One region of the Knoellia pratensis genome, then DNA from elsewhere that is predicted to be linked to it. Evidence: predicted binding sites of a transcription regulator. Region 1 holds the regulator's gene; each other region holds the start of a gene.
The links. The regulator LexA, encoded in region 1, represses DNA repair genes until DNA is damaged. The targets are predictions, from matches to a motif close to TCGAACANNTGTTCGA.
Positions count from the first base shown of each region.

Region 2: the regulator LexA is predicted to act here: its motif matches at 2,233-2,248, upstream of ACFQRE_RS03165 (HNH endonuclease signature motif containing protein).
Region 3: the regulator LexA is predicted to act here: its motif matches at 4,753-4,768, upstream of ACFQRE_RS14200 (HNH endonuclease signature motif containing protein).

Region 1 covers NZ_JBHTDJ010000004.1:11,917-19,200, forward strand. Annotated here, with positions in the region: gene ACFQRE_RS16165 (hypothetical protein) at 1-187, shown strand, start outside; gene ACFQRE_RS16170 (cysteine hydrolase family protein) at 334-927, shown strand; gene ACFQRE_RS16175 (Sir2 family NAD-dependent protein deacetylase) at 999-1,898, shown strand; gene lexA (transcriptional repressor LexA) at 1,895-2,647, opposite strand; gene ACFQRE_RS16185 (LysM peptidoglycan-binding domain-containing protein) at 2,844-3,269, shown strand; gene ACFQRE_RS16190 (VOC family protein) at 3,441-3,899, shown strand; gene ACFQRE_RS16195 (hypothetical protein) at 3,904-4,602, opposite strand; gene ACFQRE_RS16200 (GNAT family N-acetyltransferase) at 4,729-5,325, shown strand; gene ACFQRE_RS16205 (winged helix DNA-binding domain-containing protein) at 5,299-6,420, opposite strand; gene ACFQRE_RS16210 (hypothetical protein) at 6,571-7,284, opposite strand, start outside.
Region 2 covers NZ_JBHTDJ010000001.1:681,196-688,479, forward strand. Annotated here, with positions in the region: gene ACFQRE_RS03150 (RNA polymerase sigma factor) at 1-476, shown strand, start outside; gene ACFQRE_RS03155 (hypothetical protein) at 574-1,506, shown strand; gene ACFQRE_RS03160 (pyridoxamine 5'-phosphate oxidase family protein) at 1,612-2,067, opposite strand; gene ACFQRE_RS03165 (HNH endonuclease signature motif containing protein) at 2,262-3,977, shown strand; gene ACFQRE_RS03170 (DUF1304 domain-containing protein) at 4,057-4,443, shown strand; gene ACFQRE_RS03175 (UBP-type zinc finger domain-containing protein) at 4,480-4,848, shown strand; gene ACFQRE_RS03180 (PPOX class F420-dependent oxidoreductase) at 4,868-5,281, shown strand; gene ACFQRE_RS03185 (hypothetical protein) at 5,253-5,738, opposite strand; gene ACFQRE_RS03190 (hypothetical protein) at 5,741-6,166, opposite strand; gene ACFQRE_RS03195 (hypothetical protein) at 6,163-6,498, opposite strand; gene ACFQRE_RS03200 (radical SAM protein) at 6,491-7,284, opposite strand, start outside.
Region 3 covers NZ_JBHTDJ010000003.1:900,144-907,427, reverse strand. Annotated here, with positions in the region: gene ACFQRE_RS14215 (homogentisate 1,2-dioxygenase) at 1-755, opposite strand, end outside; gene ACFQRE_RS14210 (hypothetical protein) at 814-1,674, shown strand; gene fahA (fumarylacetoacetase) at 1,671-2,915, shown strand; gene ACFQRE_RS14200 (HNH endonuclease signature motif containing protein) at 2,982-4,739, opposite strand; gene ACFQRE_RS14195 (RDD family protein) at 4,895-5,674, opposite strand; gene ACFQRE_RS14190 (DUF4177 domain-containing protein) at 5,750-5,953, opposite strand; gene ACFQRE_RS14185 (ABC transporter permease) at 6,017-6,838, opposite strand; gene ACFQRE_RS14180 (ABC transporter ATP-binding protein) at 6,849-7,284, opposite strand, start outside.

The DNA.
Region 1 (7,284 bases):
GAAGACCACGATCCGCCGGCGGACAGCCCGCCGCAGCCACCACCCGGACGTCAGCTGTGACGCCCTCGGGCGCTGGCACTGGAAGTGCCAGTGTGGCGCCGGGGCCCACGCGGGAGGGTCGGCCACGGACTGGCGCTGGATGGTCACGGGGGCCCTCGTCCACCAGAACGCCTGCCCCGGCGAGTGACCGCCCCGGCCTCTCCCTTGCGTCTGCGTGAAGGGTCGCTGGAGCCGCCACATCCGCAGACGCAACGTGGGAAGTGGCGGAAAGTTTGCGGATGATGTCGTGGGAGCCACTAGGCCGACGGGTTGCCCTCGGTGTGAGGTGGTGACATGACCTCCGAGACTGCTCCGTTGCCCGCCATCGCCGACAACGCCGCCCTGGTGTTGATCGACATCCAGAACGGATTCGACGACGCGGCGTGGGGGCGCCCCGGTCCAGATGCCGCGGCGGCGCAGGAGCGGATGCGCGAACTCGCGCACAAGTGGGGCGAGTCGGGTCGACCCCTGGTCGTCGTACGCCACGACAGCACGAGCTCCGCCTCACCGCTGCGCCCGGGGCAGCCCGGCAACGACGTGGTCGCGTGGGTGGCAGAGCTCAAGGCCGACGTCCTCGTGACCAAGAGCGTCAACTCGGCCTTCATCGGTGAGCCGGACCTCGACGGCTGGCTGCGTGGACGCGGCATCAGCCAGATCGTCGTCATCGGGATCCAGACGAACATGTGCGTGGAGACGACGTCGCGAATGGGCGGGAACCTCGGCTACGACGTCATCGTGCCGATCGACGCGACGAGCACCTTCGACCTGGCGGGGCCGGACGGCGCAGTGATGTCGGCCGAGGACCTGGCCCGGGCCACGGCGACGAACCTGCACGGTGGAGGTTTCGCAACCGTCACTTCTGCGAGGGCGATCCTGGCGTCCGCCTGATGAGCGTGTCACTCGGCGTCGCGCCGCCCTGACCCCTCGGGGGCGGTCTCGTGCCGACTTACGATGGTGCGGTGAGTTCTGCGGTCAGGTCCAACATGAGCACCAACGTCAGCGTCGCCGACGTGGCTGCCCTGTTGCGCGACTGCGATCCAGCGCTCGTCCTCACCGGTGCCGGCATCTCCACCGAGAGTGGCATCCCGGACTACCGCGGCCCGGACGGCAATCGTCGGGTCACGCCAATGTCGCACCAGGAGTTCATTGCGACGAGTGCTGCGAGACAGCGCTATTGGGCTCGCAGCTTCATCGGCTGGCAGCGCTTCAGTGCGGCCGAACCCAACGCCGGACACCGCGCCGTCACCGGGCTCCAGCGCGCCGGGGCATTCGGCACGGTCATCACCCAGAACGTCGACGGACTCCATCAGGACGCCGGCACGCGTGACGTCATCGAGCTCCACGGGAGCCTCGCCGAGGTCGAATGCCTCACCTGCGGGGAGCGCGTGGACCGCGACCTCGTCCAGGCGTTCATGGACGACGCCAACCCCGGATTCGCCTCTCTCGCAATGGGACTCGTCGGCGACGGTTCTCAGGTGAGCAGTCAGATCCGGCCCGACGGCGACATCGTCCTGGCCGACTCGGCCGTCCAGACCTTTGTCGCTCCACGCTGTCTCGTATGCCGTGCCGACACCGTCAAACCCGACGTCGTCTTCTTCGGTGGTTCCGTTCCCAAGGCGCGGGTCGAGCAGTGTTTCGCCCTCACCGACGCGGCGCCCGCGCTCGTCGTGCTGGGGTCGTCGCTCAAGGTGATGAGCGGCTACCGGTTCGTACGACGGGCGGCCGCACACGGCATACCCGTCGTGGTCGTCACGAAGGGCCCCACACGCGGCGACGCCGAGACAACGCATCGGATCGATGCGTCGCTCGGCGTCACGTTGTCCGCGTTGGCGGACGAACTCGCTGTGAGTGTGGACTAGATCCGGCGGAGGACCGCGGTGACCTTGCCCAGGATGGTGGCGTGGTCGCCGTCGATCGGGTCGAAGGCGGGGTTGTGCGGCATGAGCCAGACCTTGCCGTCCTTGCGCTTGAACGTCTTGACTGTCGCCTCGTTGTCGAGCATCGCGGCCACGATGTCGCCGTTGTCGGCGTTGGGCTGCTGACGCACGACGACCCAGTCACCGTCGCAGATGGCGGCGTCGATCATCGAGTCACCCACGACCTTGAGCAGGAAGAGCGAGCCCTCGCCGACGATCTGCTTGGGCAGCGGGAAGACCTCGTCCACCATCTCCTCAGCCATGATCGGCACACCGGCGGCGATCCGTCCGAGGACGGGCACGTAGCTCGCCTCGGGACGCGCGTCACCCGAACCGGTCGGATCCATCTCGGCGTCGATGTCGTCGGGCGAGGCGCCACCGCGATAGCCGCGGATGTCGCTCGGCGTGTCGGGCGAGATGACCTCGAGCGCGCGCGGCCGGTTGGGGTCGCGGCGCAGGTAGCCCTTCTTCTCGAGCGCATTGAGCTGGTGCGACACCGAGCTGGGGGAGGTGAGGCCAACTGCCTGGCCGATCTCGCGCATGCTCGGCGGGTAGCCGCGCCGATCCACGGAGTTGCGGATGACGTCGAGAACCTTGCGCTGACGCACCGTGAGCGTGCCGTCACCGGGGTCGCGGTCGGGCAGCTGCTGCACAACACTGTCGTCGGCGTCGTGGCGGCGCTTGTCGCTCATGGGTTCGTCTCCTCGCGGGGCGTTGTCAGTGGTGCCTGATTGGCTTCCTGACATGAGCACAGACTACGGAGTTCGAGTACATGTTTCAAACATCTGTTCGACGCGTGTCTTGAAGTCCTCGAACATCCGTGCTAGAAATCGTACAAGCGTTCGTTCGAACACCGTTTCGATCGTGACATCGACCCAGGAGGACACCATGAGTGCAGTTGCAGTTCTGGACAGCGCTGCATTGCTGGACGGCACCACCAATGGGTATGCCGCACCCCGGCCCGTTCCGCGTCGTGCCCCGCAGCCGCGGCTCGTGTCCGTTCCCACGGGCGAGTCGGTGCGCGAGGTGGCGCAGCCCGCGCTGCGTCTGACCCGGGCCGGACGACTCGTTCTCACCAGTGCCGTCGTGCTCGTCGCTCTCCTTGTGGCGTTCGTCGCTCTCACCGGTGGGGCTGCCGCGTCGGCGCCCGCCGAGACGGTGACCGTCCAGCAGGGACAGACCCTCTCCGAGATTGCCGCCGAGAACTTGACCGGCGTGTCCATCGCGACTGGTGTGTCGATGCTCCAGGACGCCAACGACCTTGCCAGCGCGCAGGTCCAGGTCGGCCAGGCCATCGTCATCCCGCAGGGCTGATCGCACAGACACACACCACGAACTCCGAGCCGCTTCGACCCCGGCTCGGTCCTGAGTCCTTGGATGAGCTTCGACCCCTCTCCGACTCAGCAGGGAGAGCGCCCCGCCACTGTTGGTGCGGGGCGCTCTTTGCTGCGCAATAAGTCGGGGCAGTTTGCGCTTGGACCTCTCATGACGAACGAGAAGATTCAGAAGGTCAAGCAACTGCGGATCGTTGTCGAGGCGCAGGACTATGACGAGGCGGTCCGGTTCTATCGCGACGTGCTGGGCATGGACGAGATTGCGGCGTTCTCCGAGGGCGGCGACGACCGTGTCGCGATCCTCGAGGCCGGGCGGGCGACGTTCGAGATTGCGAGCCCCGCGCACAAGGTCGCGATTGACGCGGTCGAGGCCGGCGGAACCCCGAGCCCGAAGATCCGGATCGCCTTCGAGGTTGACGACGCGGAGTCGGCGACGCGTGAGGCCGAGGACGTCGGTGCGACCGTCGTGGCTGAGCCGGTCCTCACGCCGTGGATGTCGCTCAACTCGCGGCTCGAGGCGCCAGCCGGCCTGACGATCACCTTCTTCCAGGAGACCGTGGACTCGCACGAGCGTGCCGAGCGTGAAGGGTTCGGCACCAACGAGGTCTGACTCGTCAGCGGATCCAGACGGTGAGCGGGCCGATGGTGTCGAAGCGAGCGGCACGCGCCGCCGCGACACCATCGCCCGACTCCCACCCGACAAGGTGGTGACCCGGTGCCACGAGTGCCGCTGCAGCGGCGGCTCCGACCCACGCGCGCGCATCGTCCCCGTCTGCCGCGAAGACGTTGGTGATGCCTGCGACCTGGCCCGTCACGTTGACGATGCACCCGGCGGTCACGTGCTCACCCTCTGTTGCGGCCAGGACCTTCACCCCCTCTTCTGCGAGCAGCGAGGGACCGAGAATGACTGCGTCCTGCGGGGCTGACGCCCAGGCCCGACTCCACCCCTCCATCTGCGCTGCCGATCGAACTTCGCGCCAGGTCCCACCGTCGCCGCCAGTGCGTGCGGCGGCATCGTCGGCGTCGAGCCAGAGCCATTCACCCGCGATGAGCGGGGCGAAGTCGGCCCTGGTCAGGTCCAGGCTCGCCCAACTGTCCTTGATCGAGGCTCCGGCAGCGGCGTCGATGCGCTGCAGGATGTCGAGCTCGCTGGTCGACTCCGTGAGGGTGACGGCGTCCGGGTAGAGCGGAGGAGTGCGTACCGGGCTCGACCACACCGCAGAGCCGAACGTTCCCGAGATCCCGTGCGAGCGGCATACGCCATCGCACCAGAGCGCATTGTTGCGGGCGGCGAGCTCGATGCGGTCGGTCACCACCCGATCATGGTCACGGGACAACGGCGTGTCGCGTGATTTTCGGGGGAATGGGTGAGAAATGCACGGGAGGGGTGGGGGGAAAGGCGTTGGCGGTCAGGGCTTCTCGCCTGTTAGGCATGGCGCATGACTTCTCCCGAGATCGCCTGGCCGCGCACGACTGAGCGCCTGACCCTGCGGCCGGTGACCGATGGCGACATCGACCAGATGCTGACCTACCGCAATGATCCCGAGGTCCGACGCTGGCTCATTCGGGCCACCGTCGATCCCGCGACCTTCCGGCAGAAGTGGCTCGCGTCGGTCGAGGATCCAGACGACCACTCGTGCATCGCCCTCGTGGGGGACCAGCACATCGGCAGCGGAATGTTGGAAGTCCTCGATGGCATGGGCCAGGACGACGCGCCGGAGTCCATCAAGGTCGAGGGAATGCTCGGCTACATCCTCGACCCGGCGCACGCGGGCCACGGTTATGCCACGGAGCTGGCCCACAACCTGCTCTCCTTGGCCTTCGACAACCTGGGCCTGCGTCGGGTGACGGCCGGTTGCTACGCCGACAACATCGCCTCGCGGCGGGTTCTCGAGAAGGTCGGCATGCGACTGGAGCAGTACGGCGTGCAGGACTCGTGGCAGGCCGAACTCGGCTGGATCGACGGCTGCACCTATGCGCTCCTCAAGGAGGAGTGGGACGCCGCGGTCTCAGGCGAAGACGAGGCGCAGCGGTAGCTCGTGGAAGGCCGCGAGGAACTCAGCCGCCTCGGCAATGCCGTCCCGTTCGGCTGGATTCAGGTCGACCTCGGGCCGGATCGTCACCGTGGCCTGCTTGGCCTCGGCCTTGCGCTTGAACGTACCGATGTCATGTCCGTCCACGACGACGATGCCGCCACCGGCCTCCGAGACCAGGCGCGTCCGGTCGGCCTCGCGGCTGCGTCGTGTGAACCCGATCGTCGGATAGGTCAGCGCCGCTTCGTCGAACGTCGACAGCAGGTATGCCGTGTGGTCGCGTGTCGTGCGCGCCGTCACCGAGGGGTCGAACCAGAGCGTCTCGCCCTGGCACTCGACCGACTCCATCGGGTGTGAGGACTGCAGGGATGGCGAAGTCGTGAGTTCGGCTGTGGCAGAACGGATCTCGGTGAGCGTCAGGCCGCTCCAACGCTGAAGGTCACGCTCTGATGCGGGGCCGTGTCCGGCATGGAAGCGGTGGGTGAGCTCGACCGCCGACCGCTCGCGTGACCACGAATCCGACTCTGCCGCCGGGATCACCTCATCGACCAGGACGTAGGTGTGTTCGGTCCCGCGGGGTGGCCCGGAGCAGATCACTGACCGCACCTCGCCGACGATGAGCTGGTGTGCCATGGGCTCGCCCGGCCCTGGGAGGCCAGCCTCGGCAAACGCTGGCCCGATCTCCTTGCGCGTCATGGCTTTGCCGCCCGCCAGCAGTTCGCGCAGCAACTCGGGTCCGCGTTCCTTCATCTCCGGGGTGATGCCGAGCTGGCGGTGTCGCGCAGGCATGGAGCCTTCGACCTTGGAGCCGGTGAGCGCCTGGATCCAGCGCAGGTCCTCGGGTGCGACGTGGTGCCAGGTGGGTCGCAGGATGTGGGTGCGCACCCAACCGCCGGCCGACTGCTCGGCCAGCACACCGGCATACGCCGTGGTGCGTGTTCGCATCGCGAGGGAGTGCGCCGCGAGGGGTGCGTCCTGGGATTGGACGCAGGTGAGCAGGCGCACGGCGTCCGCGGCCCGGGGGAGGGCGGCGGAGGAGAGGCGTTGGGTGGCGAGGCGTCGGCGGATGACCCACTCGCGGGTGACGATTCGCGTCATGGGCACATCCTGCCTCGAGAGGATGTCCCCATGGAGCAGAGCACCGAGGTCGACATCCAGGCAACGCCCGAGCGGGTATGCGAGGTCATGACCGACGTCGAGCGTTGGTCGGAGTGGACCGACACCTCGCGGCACAGTGTCGAGGCCCAGTCAGGCGGTGTGACCCGGGCGAGGTTGTCCGTCGACCAGGCGGGGCCACTCGGTGTCGTCATGGGGCGGCTCTTCTTCAAGGGCCTCACCGACCGCTACCTCGCCAACGAGGCCGCCGGGCTGAAGGCCCGGAGCGAGGGTTCCCGCCAGGGCCGCCTCGTGGGCCCGCGCCTGTGCGTGGGCGTGAGCCAGCGCGTGGGCGTCGGCCTGCGCCTTCGCCCGAGAGCGCGCCCGACGCCGCCCCAGTCCGCGCAACCCGAAGAAGAGTGCCGCCAGCAGGGCAGGGATGCCGAAGAGCAGGCCGGCGCCCACCGCCGTTGACATGCCCGCCGCGGAGTCGGCTCTCTCGAGTGCCTTGCCGGCCGCCGCGGTGTCGCCCTTGACGAGCGCCGACTGCGCGCGCTCGAGGTCGGCTCCGGGCCGGAGCACGAGGCCACCCAGAACGGCCAGGGGGTTGGCGTCATCCACGTCGGAGCGCAGCTCGCCATACGTCGCGGCCCGGGCACTGAAGGCACGCAGCTGTGCCGCCACTGCGTCGTAGCTGGTCTTGTCACCCGCCTGCTCGTATGCCGCCCGCACACCCTTGGTGTCCAGACCGGCCTTCGTGGCTGCGGACTGGGCCGTGCCCGCCTGGGTGGACAGGGCGGAGGTCTGGACGAGCCCGGCCTTGGCCACGGCGAAGTTCCAGTTGGCCATGGCCTGGCGCACTCCGCG
Region 2 (7,284 bases), on a different contig from region 1:
TCGACCAGGACCGAACGCGCTGGGACCGGTTGCTCATCCGTCGTGGGCTGGAGCTGATCGACCGGATCGATGCCCTGCGAGGGACGGCCGGGCCGTATGCGCTCCAGGCCGCGATCGCGGCATGCCACGCGCGGGCTGCGACGGCGGAGGAGACGGACTGGGTCCGCATCGCCGCGCTGTATGACGGGCTGGTCCAGGTCGTCCCGTCGCCCGTCGTCGAACTCAACCGCGCGGTGGCGGTGGGTCGGGCGTTCGGCGCAGACGCGGGCCTCGCGATCATCGCGCCGCTCCGGAGTCTGCCGGCCCTCGCGAGCTATCACCTGCTCCCGGCTGTCGCTGGGGACCTCGAGTGCACGGCGGGGTTGCACGAGCAGGCGCGGGAGGACTTCCTGAGAGCAGCCTCGCTCGCTGGCAACGCCCAGGACAAGGTGACGATGCAGCGCCGCGCGGCGGAGTGCGCCGTGCACTCGGCCTGACCGAGCGCATCTGGAGCGGCAATCCGAACGCGGACACGACATCCTGTTGCGCGCGCGTCGCGGGTGACATGGTTGGCGCATGGCAAACATGGGGGACATGACGATCAAGCACGACCGGTGGCGGGTACTGCCCGGATGGGCCGTGCTCGTGGGGGGAGCCGCGGCGTTCTGGGTTGTGGGCCACATGCCCTGGATCGTCCACGGGATGCACGCGGAGGTCTCAGCCGGGTGGGCACGCTTCGACACCCTCAAGGGCCCGGTCGTGGCGCTGCCGTTCAACGAGTACGCCTTCCCGACACTGCTTGTCGGCGGAGTCATCGGGGGGACGGCGGCACTGGCAGTGTCATTCCTGGCGGCACCAGGTGTGCGGCACCGTCGCGGTCTCGCTGCGGCGGGCGCTCTCATCGCCCTCGTCATCGCGCTCACCCAGACCTACCTCGCAGTCCGGCCCGGCCTTGTTCAGTCGGACGAGGCGCGCCTCCTCGTTGGCGCGTTGGTCGCCGCTGCCCTCGGCACGGGTGTCTTCGGAGTCCTCGTCGGGGTGGGCGTTGCCCGCGGGAAGGGGTGGCCGCTGCTCCTCGGGGGCGCGACGGCCGCGTCGCTCGCGGGGTCCTGGTTCGTTGACCTGCTGTTTGACCCTCCGGGCCCCATTCCCGAGTGGTTGAACCGCATCGCCCAGCTGGGCCCGTGGGTGAGCGGCATTCTCCTCGGTGTCGTTCTGGCGGTCTGTGGGTTCCGGCCGACGACGCGACTTCTCGGTTGGTTCGTTGCGCTCGCCATCGGGTGGGTTGTCCCGTCGGTGCTCACCCTCATGGTCTACGTGACCGGCTACGCCAGCCAGGGATCCCCGCGTGCCGAGCGGCTCCGCGAGGTGGCCGACGCCGGCCGCGACGTGTTCGTGCAGTCACTCTCACCGAGCAACCACGTCACCGGGCCACTGGTCGCTGCCGTCGTCATCGGCATCGTGGGCGCCACCTGGCGTCTCAACCGAGCCACGGCGCGTCCGGAGGTCGCGGCAGAGGCTGGTTGAGTCCGTCCAACCGGTCGCCGAGGAGCACGTCAGCAATGCCTCGGGCGACGAGGACCTCTGCCCACGCGTCGACCGCTGCGCGAATTTGACCACGGACGCCTGTCGTCACGTCAGCCAGTGTCCTGCGTGCATGAGGGTGCGGTTGGCGAGTTCGGGAGACTCGCGCCACGCCTGGATCGTCACCGGGCTCACCGCGTATGCCGCGTAGTCCGGGCCTGCTTCCCGCGGATCCCAACCGGTGCGAGCGGCATACGCCTCCCAGCGTGCCGAAGGCACGTCAGACAGTGGGAGCTCGACGACCGACCCGTCGACCATGACGACATCGCGCAGGTCGCCGAGCGAGAGGCGGACGAGTCCGCTGTCGCGCATATTGCGTCCGGCAGGGGTGTTGCGACCGGTCGCGAGGAGGAAGTCGCTGCCGTTCCAGTCGAACGACAGCGGGACGAGCCCCGGGGCCCCGCCGTCGGGGTGCGCTGTCGCGACCCAGAGGTCGATGTCGTTCTCGAGCCGGGCGCGAGTGTCGGCGAGGCGTACTTTGCGCGGTCGGGGAGCAGAGTCCATGGCGATCATCCTGCCGTGTCGGCGGCTCAGGGGGCAGTGTCGGCGGTCGTTGTTAACGTCGGTTGAGTCGGGGTTGCAGTCCGAGCCAGCGTGGGGTGCCTTCGCGCGAATTCGCCTGTGGGAGTAGCGAATTCAGCCCAGAGCGTAGCTGAAAATGCTTGACAGTCGAACGTGAGTTCTAGCACAATGGGGGCATGAACGAAGCACCCGCAACCGACGTCGCGCGACTGCGCGCAGCGTTGGAGGGTGCCCGTGACGCGTTGGCATCGGATGCTTCCGGGGTGGGTCCGTTGGGGGAGGTGCTGGCCCGGTTGAGCGGCCCCGAGCTCGCGGAGTTCATGCGCCTGGCTGATGACGTCAAGGCCCGTGCGGGCGCCGCGCAGGTGCGCGTCACCGCGGAAGCAGCGCACCGGGGTGAGTTCACGTCGGCGCGTCGCGGGGTGGGGTCGGTGCATTCGTGGGTGCGCGAACACGCGCCGTCGTTGCAGCAGGACGGGGCAGGTCAGGTCGCGCAGTTGGCGCAGGAGGTGGCTTGCTCGGTGCCGGGCGGGTTGTGGTCCACGGCGGGTCCGAGTGCGGGCGCGTTCGCGGACGCGGAACGGCCCGAGGGGATTGTGTGGGTGCGGGTGATCACCGGTGAGGTCGGTCCCGGGTTGGCGTTGACGGCGCTCAAGGAGATGACCGAGCTCGAGGATCAGTTGTGTCCCGAGGCGGTGCCGACGGTGGCGAAGGCGATCCTGGACCAGGGTGTGCAGTGGGGACCCGCCGAAGCCCGCAGACTTCGCCCGCACCTGATCGCGATGTTCGGGGTGGAGGGTGAGTTCGACGACACGCAGAGCAAGTTGCGGAAGGCGGCGTACCTGACCTCGCCGCGGGTCAATGACGCCGACATCACGGAGTACCGGCTCGGCCTGACCCCGCAGCAGGCTGCAACCTTGGAAGCCGCGATCGGCCCGTTGTCCCAGCCCGCTCCGAACGACGTCACCGGGGAGCGGGATCTGCGACCGGCCGAGCAGCGTCGCGCGGAAGCCTTGGCGGCGGTGTGTGGTCGGGTCGCGGGGGAGGACGCCGCAGCGAAGAGTTCACCGGGCGGGGCACCGACCACCCTGCACGTGGGCATCGGCATGGATGACCTCCTCCAGCATTTCCCCGACGCAGACCCCGGCACCGGCACCGACGCCGACGCCGACGCTGCTCAGACTGCGGCGGATGATGAATCTCGAGTCACCACTGAGTCCGCTGGCTCGGGCGAGGGGTGTGGTCGGGTCATGGTGTCGCGGGCTCAGGCCACGATGTTGTCGCCAGCGATCGTGCGCCACCTCGCGTGCGACGCTGACATCATCCCGGTCGTGTTCGGCTCCGACGGGGAGTTGTTGGACCTGGGGCGGGCGGTGCGGTTGTTCGCCAAGAAGCAACGCCGGGCGTTGTGGCACCGGGACAAAATGTGTACCTATCCGGGCTGTGACATGCCCGCGGGGTGGGTGAAGATTCATCACCTCATCCACTGGGTTGATGGTGGCGATTCCGACCTGGCCAACGCGGCCCTGCTCTGCCAGCGCCACCACACGCTCGTGCATGACAAAAGGTTCATCGCGACCGTGCACCCACCGGATGAGCACGGGTCCTGCGTGACGTGGGACCTGACACCGGGCTCCTACGACCGCGAACTTCCCGCCCGACTGAACCAGATCCGGCGCGAACGCGCGACGAAGCGGGCCACGGCTGAACAGCGCGCGGCCGAACGTGCCCGCCTCGACACCGGCCCACCCGACCCCTGGGCCAACGAACCGCCCGACGACCTCCTCATCCAGTGGGCTGACGAATTCCTCGCCGAGCAGCAGGCCGCCGAAGCCTGGGCCGCGGAGAGCGATCACTGGGACGAGATCCGCGAGTTCGGCCTCACCGCCTGAGCCGGCATGGCCGCCTGCTCAGGGGAGGTCAGGCCCTGTGGCGCCCTCGGTCGTTGGGGTGAGGCCCTAGTCTCACGCCATGACCACCGTCGCGTTCGTCCTCGCCGGCATCGCAGCCCTCATCCACGTCTACATCTTCCGGCTCGAGTCGCTTGCCTGGACCGACCCCAAGACCCGCGCTGTCTTCGGCACCACCGCTGAGACCGCAGAGGTGACGAAGCCCCTGGCCTACAACCAGGGCTTCTACAACCTCTTCCTGGCGATCATTGCCGTCATCGGCATCGCAGTGGGTGCCTTCGGGTCGGCATCGTCTGACGACGTCTCAACCGCCCTCATCCATGCCGCGTGTGGATCGATGGTCGCCGCCGCCCTCGTCCTCGCGACGAGTGACAGCAGCAAGCTGCGTGGCGCCGTGATCCAGGGCGTGGCGCCGGCACTCGCGATCCTCGCCCTCCTGCTCAGCTGATCTGCTCACCGGTGGGAGCGGAGTAGCGTCACTCGCATGGCAGCTCCGGTAACCTTCCCCGAGTCCGCGGACCTCGACCCGACGGTTGCGCCGTCCGGCCCGGGATGTGTCGAATGCACTGCGGCGAAGGGGTGGTGGGTCCACCTGCGCCGCTGCGCCGCTTGCGGTCACGTCGGCTGCTGCGACTCCTCGCCGGCCCAGCACGCGAGCGCGCACGCCCGCGAGAGCGGTCACCCGATCGTCGCGAGCTATGAGCCCGGCGAGGTGTGGTTCTGGAACTACACGACCGAGGAGATGGGTCGGGGCCCGGCACTTGCCGAGCCGGCGGCGCATCCCGAGGACCAGCCGACGCCCGGGCCACGAGGCCAGGTCCCCGACAACTGGCGCGATCTCATCCACACCTGAGGGGACGGCATACCCACGCATGAATGACGCAACCAGGCTGCTCGGCGAGCAGCAGTACGTCGAGCTGACGACGTTCCGCCGCGACGGAACTCCCGTCGCAACGCCCGTGTGGATCGCGCCAGACGGCGACGAGCTGCTCATCGTCACCGTCGACGACACCGGCAAGACGAAGCGCCTCGCGCACACCGCGCGCGTCGAAGTGCGTCCGTGCGACATGCGTGGCGGTGTTGCTCCAGACGCTCCGCGGTATGCCGCCCGCGCTCGAGTTGAGCGCGGCGCTCCCGCTGTGGCCCGGGTGAAGCAGGCGATCGGAGCGAAGTACGGCTGGTGGTATCGCGCGCTCACCCTCTTCGAACCGGTCCTCGATCGGCTGCCGGGGCGCAAGGTCCGGGCCGCGATCGTCGTCACCGAGGTGGAGTTGCTCGAGACCTGAGCTCCTTGTCGATGGCGCGCCCGAAGCCCGAACCCATCGCGGCGAGAACGCCCTGCATCGTGGCCTGGATCGCGGGTTTGGCCAGGCGCGGGAAGGGCAGGTCCACCGTGACGGTCAGTTCGATCCGCAGATGGGTCGAACCCGTGCCCGCATCGCTGAGGTCGTAGCGTCCGTCGGTCCCCGCTCGCTCGGAGTCCTTGCCCGAAGGCGCGTGGGCGAAGGTGATCGTGGTCTTCGGGTCGTAGCTCATGGCCTCGGTGAAGCCGAGTTCGAACGACTGGCCGAGGACCGGGATCCTGACGAGCTGCCAGCGCCACAGGTCGCCCTTGGCAGTGATCGAGTGGACCAGCGGGGTCAGCCGGGCGATGGCTGCCGCGTCGGTGAGGACGTCCCAGACGAGGTCGCGCGGATGTTCCACGGTCGCCTCGGACACCTTGGTCGCGGAGAACGTCGCCATGGTCAGTAGCCGGACGAGCCGTCGATGATCGACACGCAGGCCCCGCCGAGGACGAAGCTGCCGATCGCCAGACCGAGCATGAGTCCGACGCCCCACGGCCGCGTTCTCTTGCCGAAGAGCAGAGGGATGCCCAAAAGGGTCGGGATGAGGGTGACCAGGAAGACCTTGAGTTCGGTGGGGATCTCGAGGTTGACGAGCCCGAACGCCAGGATCGGCGCAAGGATCGAGACCGGCAGTCCGATGAGGAACCCGAAGAGGGTCTTGGCCCACGAGGGCAGGCCGGGGGCAGGTGGGTACTGCCCGTACGGGTTGGTTGGGCCTTGCGGCGGCGGGCCATGAGGCGGAGGACCTTGCGGCGGCGAGCCCGGGGGCGGAGGGCCTTGCGGCGGAGGGCCTTGCGGCGGAGGGCCTTGCGGCGGTTGGGTCATGTGAGCTCCCATGGTCCGAATCCGATGACGAGGGCGGCCGCCCCCACGATGACGAGCAGGCCGAGATAGGCAAGGACGAGGCGGGTGTCGCCAAGCAGGCACTTCGACTTCAGCAGCCCGGCCCGTCTCGCCTTGCCGTAGCCGACGACTCCGAGTCCGGCGAAGAACACGAGGGCGATCGGCCCGAGCAACCAGCCGAGGAGCGCGATGGTCGCAAAGATGCACAGTCGCAACGGGTCGAAGACCTCGGGTTCGGCGACAGGGACGGCCACGTCGGTGGGGACGATGCGGGGGTCGGTGGTGTGCGGCCCAGTCGGGTGCGCGTCAGGCATGCCGGCCTCCCGTCGCGGTGGAGATACGGGTGCGTGACAACGGCGCCCACGCCTGGACCGCGCAGAACGGCGCGCACTGGTGGGCGTCGGTCTCGGCGTTGACGGTCGCGACGTGGACGCAGCATTGCGTCAGTCGCTCCTCGATCATCGTGTTCATGTCCATGAACGGCTTGACCGTGACGCGCAGGACCCGCTCGCCGAGCATCGTCCGCAGCCGCTCGTGCTGGCCGGGCAGTTTCGAGGACGCCAGCGTGGCGAGCGTGCCGATACCGATGTCGCAGTTGGCGCAGATGTCCTTCCAGATCGAGGTCATCGACGGGTGCGACAGGGACGACTGCTCGCTCAGCAGGTCGAGGATCGAGCCCTTGACGATGGCCTTCATGGTCGCCGGGATGGTGTCGTCGGCGATCCGGTTGGCGAGCAGGTCGGGTTCGAGGTCGAGCCATTCCTTGAGGCGGTCGTGGCCGATGAGACTCGTCAGTGACTTCCACGAGCCGGAGTCGTCCTTGAGGAGGTAGCCCACCGAGCAGCAGTGCGGGTGACTGCAGGGGAGGGCAGTGAGGTCACGCCATGTCACCTGTCCGGCGGTCTGACCCTCGAGCCGAGCGAGCACGCCGGTGTGGGTCAGGCGGTTGAGCGGGTCGACGCCGCTGCTCCGCCCACTGCCGAAGACGGGCTGGATCGTCACGCCGCCGACGTAGGGCGTGTCGAGGGCCCGCTTGATGACATGGCCGATCTCGTCGTCATTGACACCGAGCGACGCCGTCATGGTGAGAGTCGTGAAAA
Region 3 (7,284 bases), on a different contig from region 1:
CCGACGATGCCGCCGCTGCTGGCCGGTCCCGAGCCGCGGTGCTTGATGTAGACCTCGGTCTCGGCACCTTCCTTCTCGCCGATGTCCTCGGCGAGCAGCGGGCCGTCGGGCGTCCTCAGGTCGCGCTCGCAGTACGGGCTGTGCTCGAGGAGCTGGCCGTACTTGCTGAGGTAGCGCTTCGGCGGCGCGATGTGGCTGTTGCCCTCGATCGCGTAGGCGCGCAGCGGCTCCTTGCGCGATCCCTTGGGGATCCAGCGGTGGGTCGTCGCCCTCGGGATGATGATGTAGTCGCCCTGCGTGAGCTCAAAGGCCCCGAAGACGGTCTCGACCCGGGCCGCGCCGCGCTCGATGTAGACGCACTCGTCGCCGATGCCGTTGCGGTACCACGGGCTGGTCGCGCCAGCCACGGCATACGAGATGCGCACGTCGCCATTGCCGAGCAGAAGACGGCGTCCCGTCACGACGTCCGTCTTGTTGATCGTCTTGGTATCGGGAAAGAGCGCGTGCGGCTGCAGGTGCAGCGGCTTGAGCGGGTGGTTCGGGGTCGTGGACAGGTCACCCATCTCCCACACCCGTGCATCGACGATCGTCGACGGGATGCCCCGGTGATAGAGCAGGGACGAGTCGGACGAGAAGCCCTCCTCGCCCATGAGCTCCTCGTAGTAGAGCTCGCCGGTCCTGCCACGCCCCGCTGGTCGCCGGTGCTGCGTGTGCCGCTTGGGCGGGATGTTGCCCATCGACTGGTAGTGCGCCACTGCTCTCCACCTCACTGTGTAGAAACTTCGGTGACACCAGCCTAGTAGCGTGTCCGGCATGTCAACGGCGCCCACCGCCCTGCTCGCAGGGCTCATCGACGATGCCGCCGTCTTCCCTCCCGGAAACGCACCGCTCGACATCGCTGTCGCCCGCCATCGTGGTCACCGAACTTCGGCGTATGCCGCCCTCATCGGTCCGCTTCTCGTCCCGGCTTCCGACGTGGAGCTTCTTGTGGAAGAGGCCCGTTCGCGTGACTCTGGGGCACTCGAGGTGTCGCTGATCGCGCGGCCCGGCGTGGACCCTTCGGTGGTCGTGAGTGCGATCGAGCGGCTGTCCTCCGAGAGCTCCCTGACGGCAGCAGGCGCAGAACTGGCGTGGTTTCCCGGGTGGCGCAACCTCCCCGTGGACCGCCTGCCACTCACCCTCGAGGTGCCACGTGGCGCACACCGGGACCGCGCGCTGGAGGACATTCGGGCGGGTGTCGACGAGGGCGGGCACGTGGTTCAGGCGAAGTTCCGCACGGGCGCGACCCCGACGTGGGCGTGGCCGGACGAGGCCGAGCTCGCCGCCTTCATCCACGACTGCGCACGGCTCGGCGTCCCGTTCAAGCTCACCGGCGGCCTGCACCATGCCGTCCGCGCAGAGCACGATGGCGAACCCCAACACGGCCTGCTCAACGTCCTGCTCGCCGTGCACTCGGCGGCCCATGACGGAGCTCTGGTGGCAGTCGAAGCCCTTCTGGCACAGCGCGATCCACACCTGCTCGCCGACGCCGTTGAATCCCTAGACGACGCGGACGTCACCCGTCTGCGCAGTCTCTTCACGGCATACGGATGCTGTGAAGTCACCGACCCGATCGGTGAGCTCGAGACTTTCGGCCTTCTTGATCTGGACCCCAATGAGGAGAACCCTTCATGACCTGGCTCGACGTTCCTGCCGACCACCCCTTCGGCATCACGAACCTCCCCTACGGTGTCTTCTCGACGGCGGACTCGGCACCGCGTGTCGGCGTGCGTATTGGAGACTTCGTCCTCGACGCCTCCGCAGTCGCCGCCTTGGGCGGAGATCCTGGCGACGGCCCCGCCCTCGCGCCGGCCTGGGCCGAACCCACCCTCAACGCCTTCCTCGCCATGGGTCATGAGGTCTGGACGGTGGCCCGCACGTGGCTCACCGATGTCGTGACCAACGAGGTCCACGCCGAGGCCGTGCGTCCGCATCTCATCCCCATCGAGCACGTGACGATGCACCTGCCCATCGCCGTGGCCGACTACGTCGACTTCTATGCCAGTGAGCACCACGCCACGAACGTCGGGCGACTGTTTCGGCCGGACTCGGAGCCACTGACACCAAACTGGAAGCACCTGCCGATCGGCTATCACGGGCGCTCCGGAACCGTCGTGGTTTCCGGCGCCGACGTGATTCGACCCAGCGGTCAGCGCAAGCCTCCTACCGAGCCCGCGCCGGTGTTCGGACCGAGCGTCCGGCTCGACATCGAGGCCGAGCTCGGCTTCATCGTCGGTGGCGCCACCGAACTGGGTTCGCCTGTCTCCGTTGCTGATGCGGACGAACACCTCTTCGGCGTCGTCCTGCTCAACGACTGGAGCGCCCGCGACCTGCAGGCGTGGGAGTACGTCCCCCTCGGCCCGTTCCTTGGCAAGTCCTTTGCCACGACCATCGCACCGTGGGTCATCACGACCGAGGCCCTACGTGCCGCGCGGGTTCCGCTGCCGGGCCAGACCGACCCCACTCCCCTGCCCTATTTGCAGGGTGAGTCGACCGACGATGGCGCGGGCACGGCCTACGGGCTCGACATCACCTATGAGGTCGAGTGGAACGGCACGGTCGTCACGCGCCCGCCGTACCGCTCCATGTACTGGTCACCCGCGCAGATGGTCGCCCACATGACCGTCAACGGCGCGACCCTGCGCGACGGCGACCTCTTCGGTTCCGGGACGATCTCGGGGCCGAACGAGGACGAGCGCGGTTCGTTCCTCGAGCTCTCTTGGGGTGGGCAGAATCCCGTGACTCTGGATGACGGGTCGACGCGCACGTTCCTCGAAGACGGCGACACGGTCGTCCTGCGGGCGACCGCACCCGGCCCGGACGGTACGACGATCTCGCTGGGCGAGTGCGTCGGGACGATTCGCCCCGCCCGCTGACGAACTCCAGCCGCTGCCAGGTCAGAACAGGGCGGCCCTGACCACACCGGCTCAGAACATGCCGGCTCAGAACGGAATGGGTTGCGGCGGCCTCGGTGGCCGCGGTGGGAAGTCGATCCGGTAGCGGTTCCAGCTGGGGTTGAAGTCGAGGTCGATGCGTGGTGGTGGGCCGCCGAAGGTGTTGCCGTTGAGGTCGAACGCGAACGGGTACGCGCGGGGTTGGGCGTTGTCGGGTCCGCCGAGGAGTTCGATGAGCTCCTCCTCGAAGGTGGTCGGGATCTCGCCGCCGTCGGCTCGCGCCGAGGACGTGGTGGACGCGGACGGGTCGCGGTGGGTGTGTCCGGCGGTGACGAGGTGGAGGTGGTCCACGGGCCACGTGGTGCGTTGCAGCCTGGTGGGGTCGGTCCAGGTGACTGTGCCGTCGGGGTGGAGTGTCACGGTCCAGCCGTCGCGTTGCTTGATGCGGTGGTGGCGCCGGCACAGGCACATGAGGTCGATCGGGCTTGTGGGTCCGGTCGGCCAGGGGCGGACGTGGTCCAGGTCGCACTGGTGCGCGGGCACAGTGCACCCGGCGAAGCGGCAGGATCCGTCGCGCAACCGGATGAGGCGCGCCATGGGGTCGGGCACCCGGTAGGACTCGCTGAAGTCGACGGCCTCGTCAACGATCTCGTGGACAGGTTGTGAAGCTGCGGTCGGCGAAGCTGCGGTCGGCGAATCCGGGCTGCGGGACCCGCTTCGTCGCCTGGTGTCCTTCGCGGCGTGCTCTTTGGCGCGTTCCCGTGCGCGGTGAGCACGTCGGGCCTGTGCTTGGCCGCGTGCCAATGCTGCGGGTACGTCACCGTGCACGAGCGCACCGGTGGTGGTGTCGCAGGTCAGTTCACGGTCGGGGTCGGAGACGCCAGCATTGTCGAGCCATTCACGGCGCACGAACGTCGTGCCACCTTGCCCGAGGCCACCCACCTCAACCAGATCCTCCGCTGCACCGCTCGCCGCGGCGGTGTTGGTGTCGGCGGTGGTGGCGGTGGTGTCGCTGTCGTGGGCGGCGCGGGTGGTGTGGACGATGACTTTGACATCACTGTGTTCGAGGATGAGTTCCATCATCGCGTCAGCCCGGGCGAGTTCGAGGCTGTCGGCCTTGTTCTCCCGCACCAGCTGGCGGGCGCGTTCGGTGACAGCAGCCCACGCCCCACGCGCGTCCTCGACACGGAAGTCACCGCGCCAGTGATCAGTACCGTTCGTCCCCGTCCGGCGCGTCAACCCGCGCCGGGCGCGCTCGTCCTCCACATGCGCGGTCACCGCATCCGGGTCCACCAGCGCCGCGGTCCGGGCCAGGAGTTGACGCAACGGGCCCACGGTCAGCTGCCCCCACACGTCCTTGACCCGGTCCACCACCTCCGCCGCGGACTGCGCCGACAAGAACTCCGTCTCCTCCGTCACAACCCGGGCACGGTACTCATCCAGGTCACCACTGGCCATGGCATCGACCACGGCCGGGGTGCGGGTCATCTGCCGGATCGCGTCCAGGATCCGGTTCGTCGCCACGAACACCGAACACCCCAACCTGGGTGCCGCCAACTCCGGACCGTCCAGACGTTGGTAGCCCAACCCGTGGTGCACCTCCGCAGGCATGCCGTCCTCCTGCCGGTGCGCATCGCGCGCGGACAGGTGCGCCAACGCGACCGCCTGACGGGCCGACGCCGCGTCCTTCTCGCGCTCCGCAAGCTCGATGACGTCCAGGAGTTCCTCGGAACTCAACTGGTCAGCGCAAGCACGCAACGCGGCATACCGGCCCTCAAGGGCGGCGGTCGCGGCGGTGCTTTCCATGACCCCAGAATACTCGAACGTGAGTTCTAGAGTCAAGCATTTCGGGCTACGCTCTGGGCTGAATTGCGAACTGGCACAACCCAATTCACCAAACAGGCACGACGAGTCACGTCCCTCAAGACCACGCTAGCAAGCCGCACCGACAGCCAGCAGATTCAGCGCTGGACCTTGCCCTTGATCACGATCGTCTTGGCAACCTTGTCGTGCAACGCCTGTCGTTGGCTGTCGGCGATCGGCCAGACGAGGTCCATCACGACAAGGACCGTGCCGAGCAGTGACGCGTAGGGCAGGTTGCCCAGCGCCTGCACCACGGCCTGGAAGCCGGCGCGCCTGATCGCCGTGTCGGTGTCGAGCGGACCGGGTCGATCGAGGCGGCGCACACTGATGCCGACGGCGAGCTTTCCCGGCGTCGCGCTCCAGCGTTTGAGGAAGAACACCTGGTAGGCGAGCAGCACGACGAGCTGCAACCCGAGGAACGCCGCGAGATAGCCCAGCCGCGCCTCCGAGATCGCGGCGCTCATGGCCTCGATGTCTCCAGCGGCCAAGGCCGTGTCGAAGCGGTCATAGACCGGTTCGATGGACTTCCACAGGAACCATCCGCCGAGGAGCAGGGACACGGCACCGACGATGAGGGTGTCGATGAGGTAGGCCACGACGCGCAGCCCGTAGGGGGCGAGCACCGGCTGCCCGGACAGCCCCGTCTGGACCGCCGACGAGGACCTCGGCTCGGGGCGGCTGGTCTGTTGGTGCGGCTGCGGTCCCCAACCCGCGGGGCGCTGCTGAGGGCCAGAGGACGGCGGCACGACGGGCGGGCCCTGGTGCGGCCGCTTGCGCAGCGGCGTCGTGTTCTTGGTCCAGAGGATGCCGTCGAAATAGCGCAGCTCTTCGGGGTTGTCAGGGTTCTCGTACCACCCGGCACTGCTCGGCGTGCTCATGCTTCGCAGGATGTCACACGGACCTGCCCGTCCCGTCATCGCCGGCGCGGGAGCGACCGGCGTTCTGGGCCGGGCTCAGCCGAGGGCGCGTTCGAAGGTGACGAGGACACCCTCGGTGCCACCGGGGCCAATGCGCCCCTTGACCTCGACTGCGGTGATGGCCTTGCACTGCCAACCTTTGGAGGCCCATTCATTGAGGGTCGACTCGAGTTTGCCGGCCGACATCTTGCCGCCGATGAGTCCTTCGCGGACCTGGACGACCTTGTACTCATATCCCATGAAGACGAGCGTATGCCGCACAGCTCGGCTGTGCGGCATACGTTGCGTTGATCCGTGGTCGGATCAGGCGGCGACGCTCACGCGGTAGGTGCGGACCGCGAAGGTGTAGGCGACGACGAGGATGCCGACGCACCAGGCGATGGCGACCCAGATGTCGTTCCCGACGGGCTGCTCGGCGAACAGGCGGCGGAGGACATCGACGATCGTCGTGATCGGCTGGTTCTCTGCAAAGGCGCGCACCGGCCCGGGCATGGAGGCGGTGGGCACGAAGGCCGAGCTGATGAACGGCAGGAAGAGCAACGGGTAGGCGAACGCGCTCGCCCCATCGATCGTCTTCGCCTTGAGTCCCGGAATGACCGCCACCCACGTGAGGGCCAGGGTCAGCAGGGTGAGGATGCCCAGGACGGCCAGCCACGCGAGCGGGCCTGCGCCAGAGCGGAATCCCATCGCCAGTCCGACGAGCAGGACGACGACCAACGAGATGAGGTTGGCGACGAGCGAGGTCAGGACGTGGGCCCACAGGACCGAAGATCGGGCGATGGGCATCGAGCGGAACCGCTCGACGATGCCGCCCTGCATGTCGGTGAAGAGACGGAAGGCCGTGTAGGAGATCCCCGAGGCGATGGTGATGACGAGGATGCCCGGCAGGAGGTAGCTGACGTAGGACTTCGTCCCTGTGTCGATCGCTCCGCCGAGGACGTAGACGAAGAGCAGCATCATCATGATCGGCATGATCAGCGTCGTGATGATCGTGTCGGGGCTACGGGCGATGTGCCGAAGGGACCGGCGCAGCAGGACGGTGGTGTCACCGAAGAAGTGACTCGCGGCTGACGATGTGGCGACCGGAACGGGGGCGGGCGTGGCGGTGGCGGTTGAAGTGGTCATCGGTGGCTCCTCAGTTCTTCTTCGCGCCGACGACCGCGAGGAAGACTTCCTCGAGGCTCGGCTGCTTCTCGACGTACTCGACCTCTGCTGGTGGCAGCAGGGCCTTGAGCTCGGCCAACGTCCCGTCGACGATGATCCGACCCTCGTGAAGGATGGCGATGCGGTCGGCGAGGTGTTCGGCCTCATCGAGGTACTGCGTCGTGAGCAGCACGGTCGCGCCTTGGGACGCCACCTGCTTGATGGTCTCCCACACCTCGAGGCGGCCCTCGGGGTCGAGGCCCGTGGTGGGCTCGTCGAGGAAGATCACGCTCGGGTTGCCGATGAGACTCATGGCGATGTCCAGTCGACGCCGCATCCCGCCGGAGTAGGTCCCCACTCGTCGCCCACCGGCGTCGGTGAGCGAGAAGCGCGCGAGGACGTCGTCGGCGATCTGGGCGGGGCCGTCC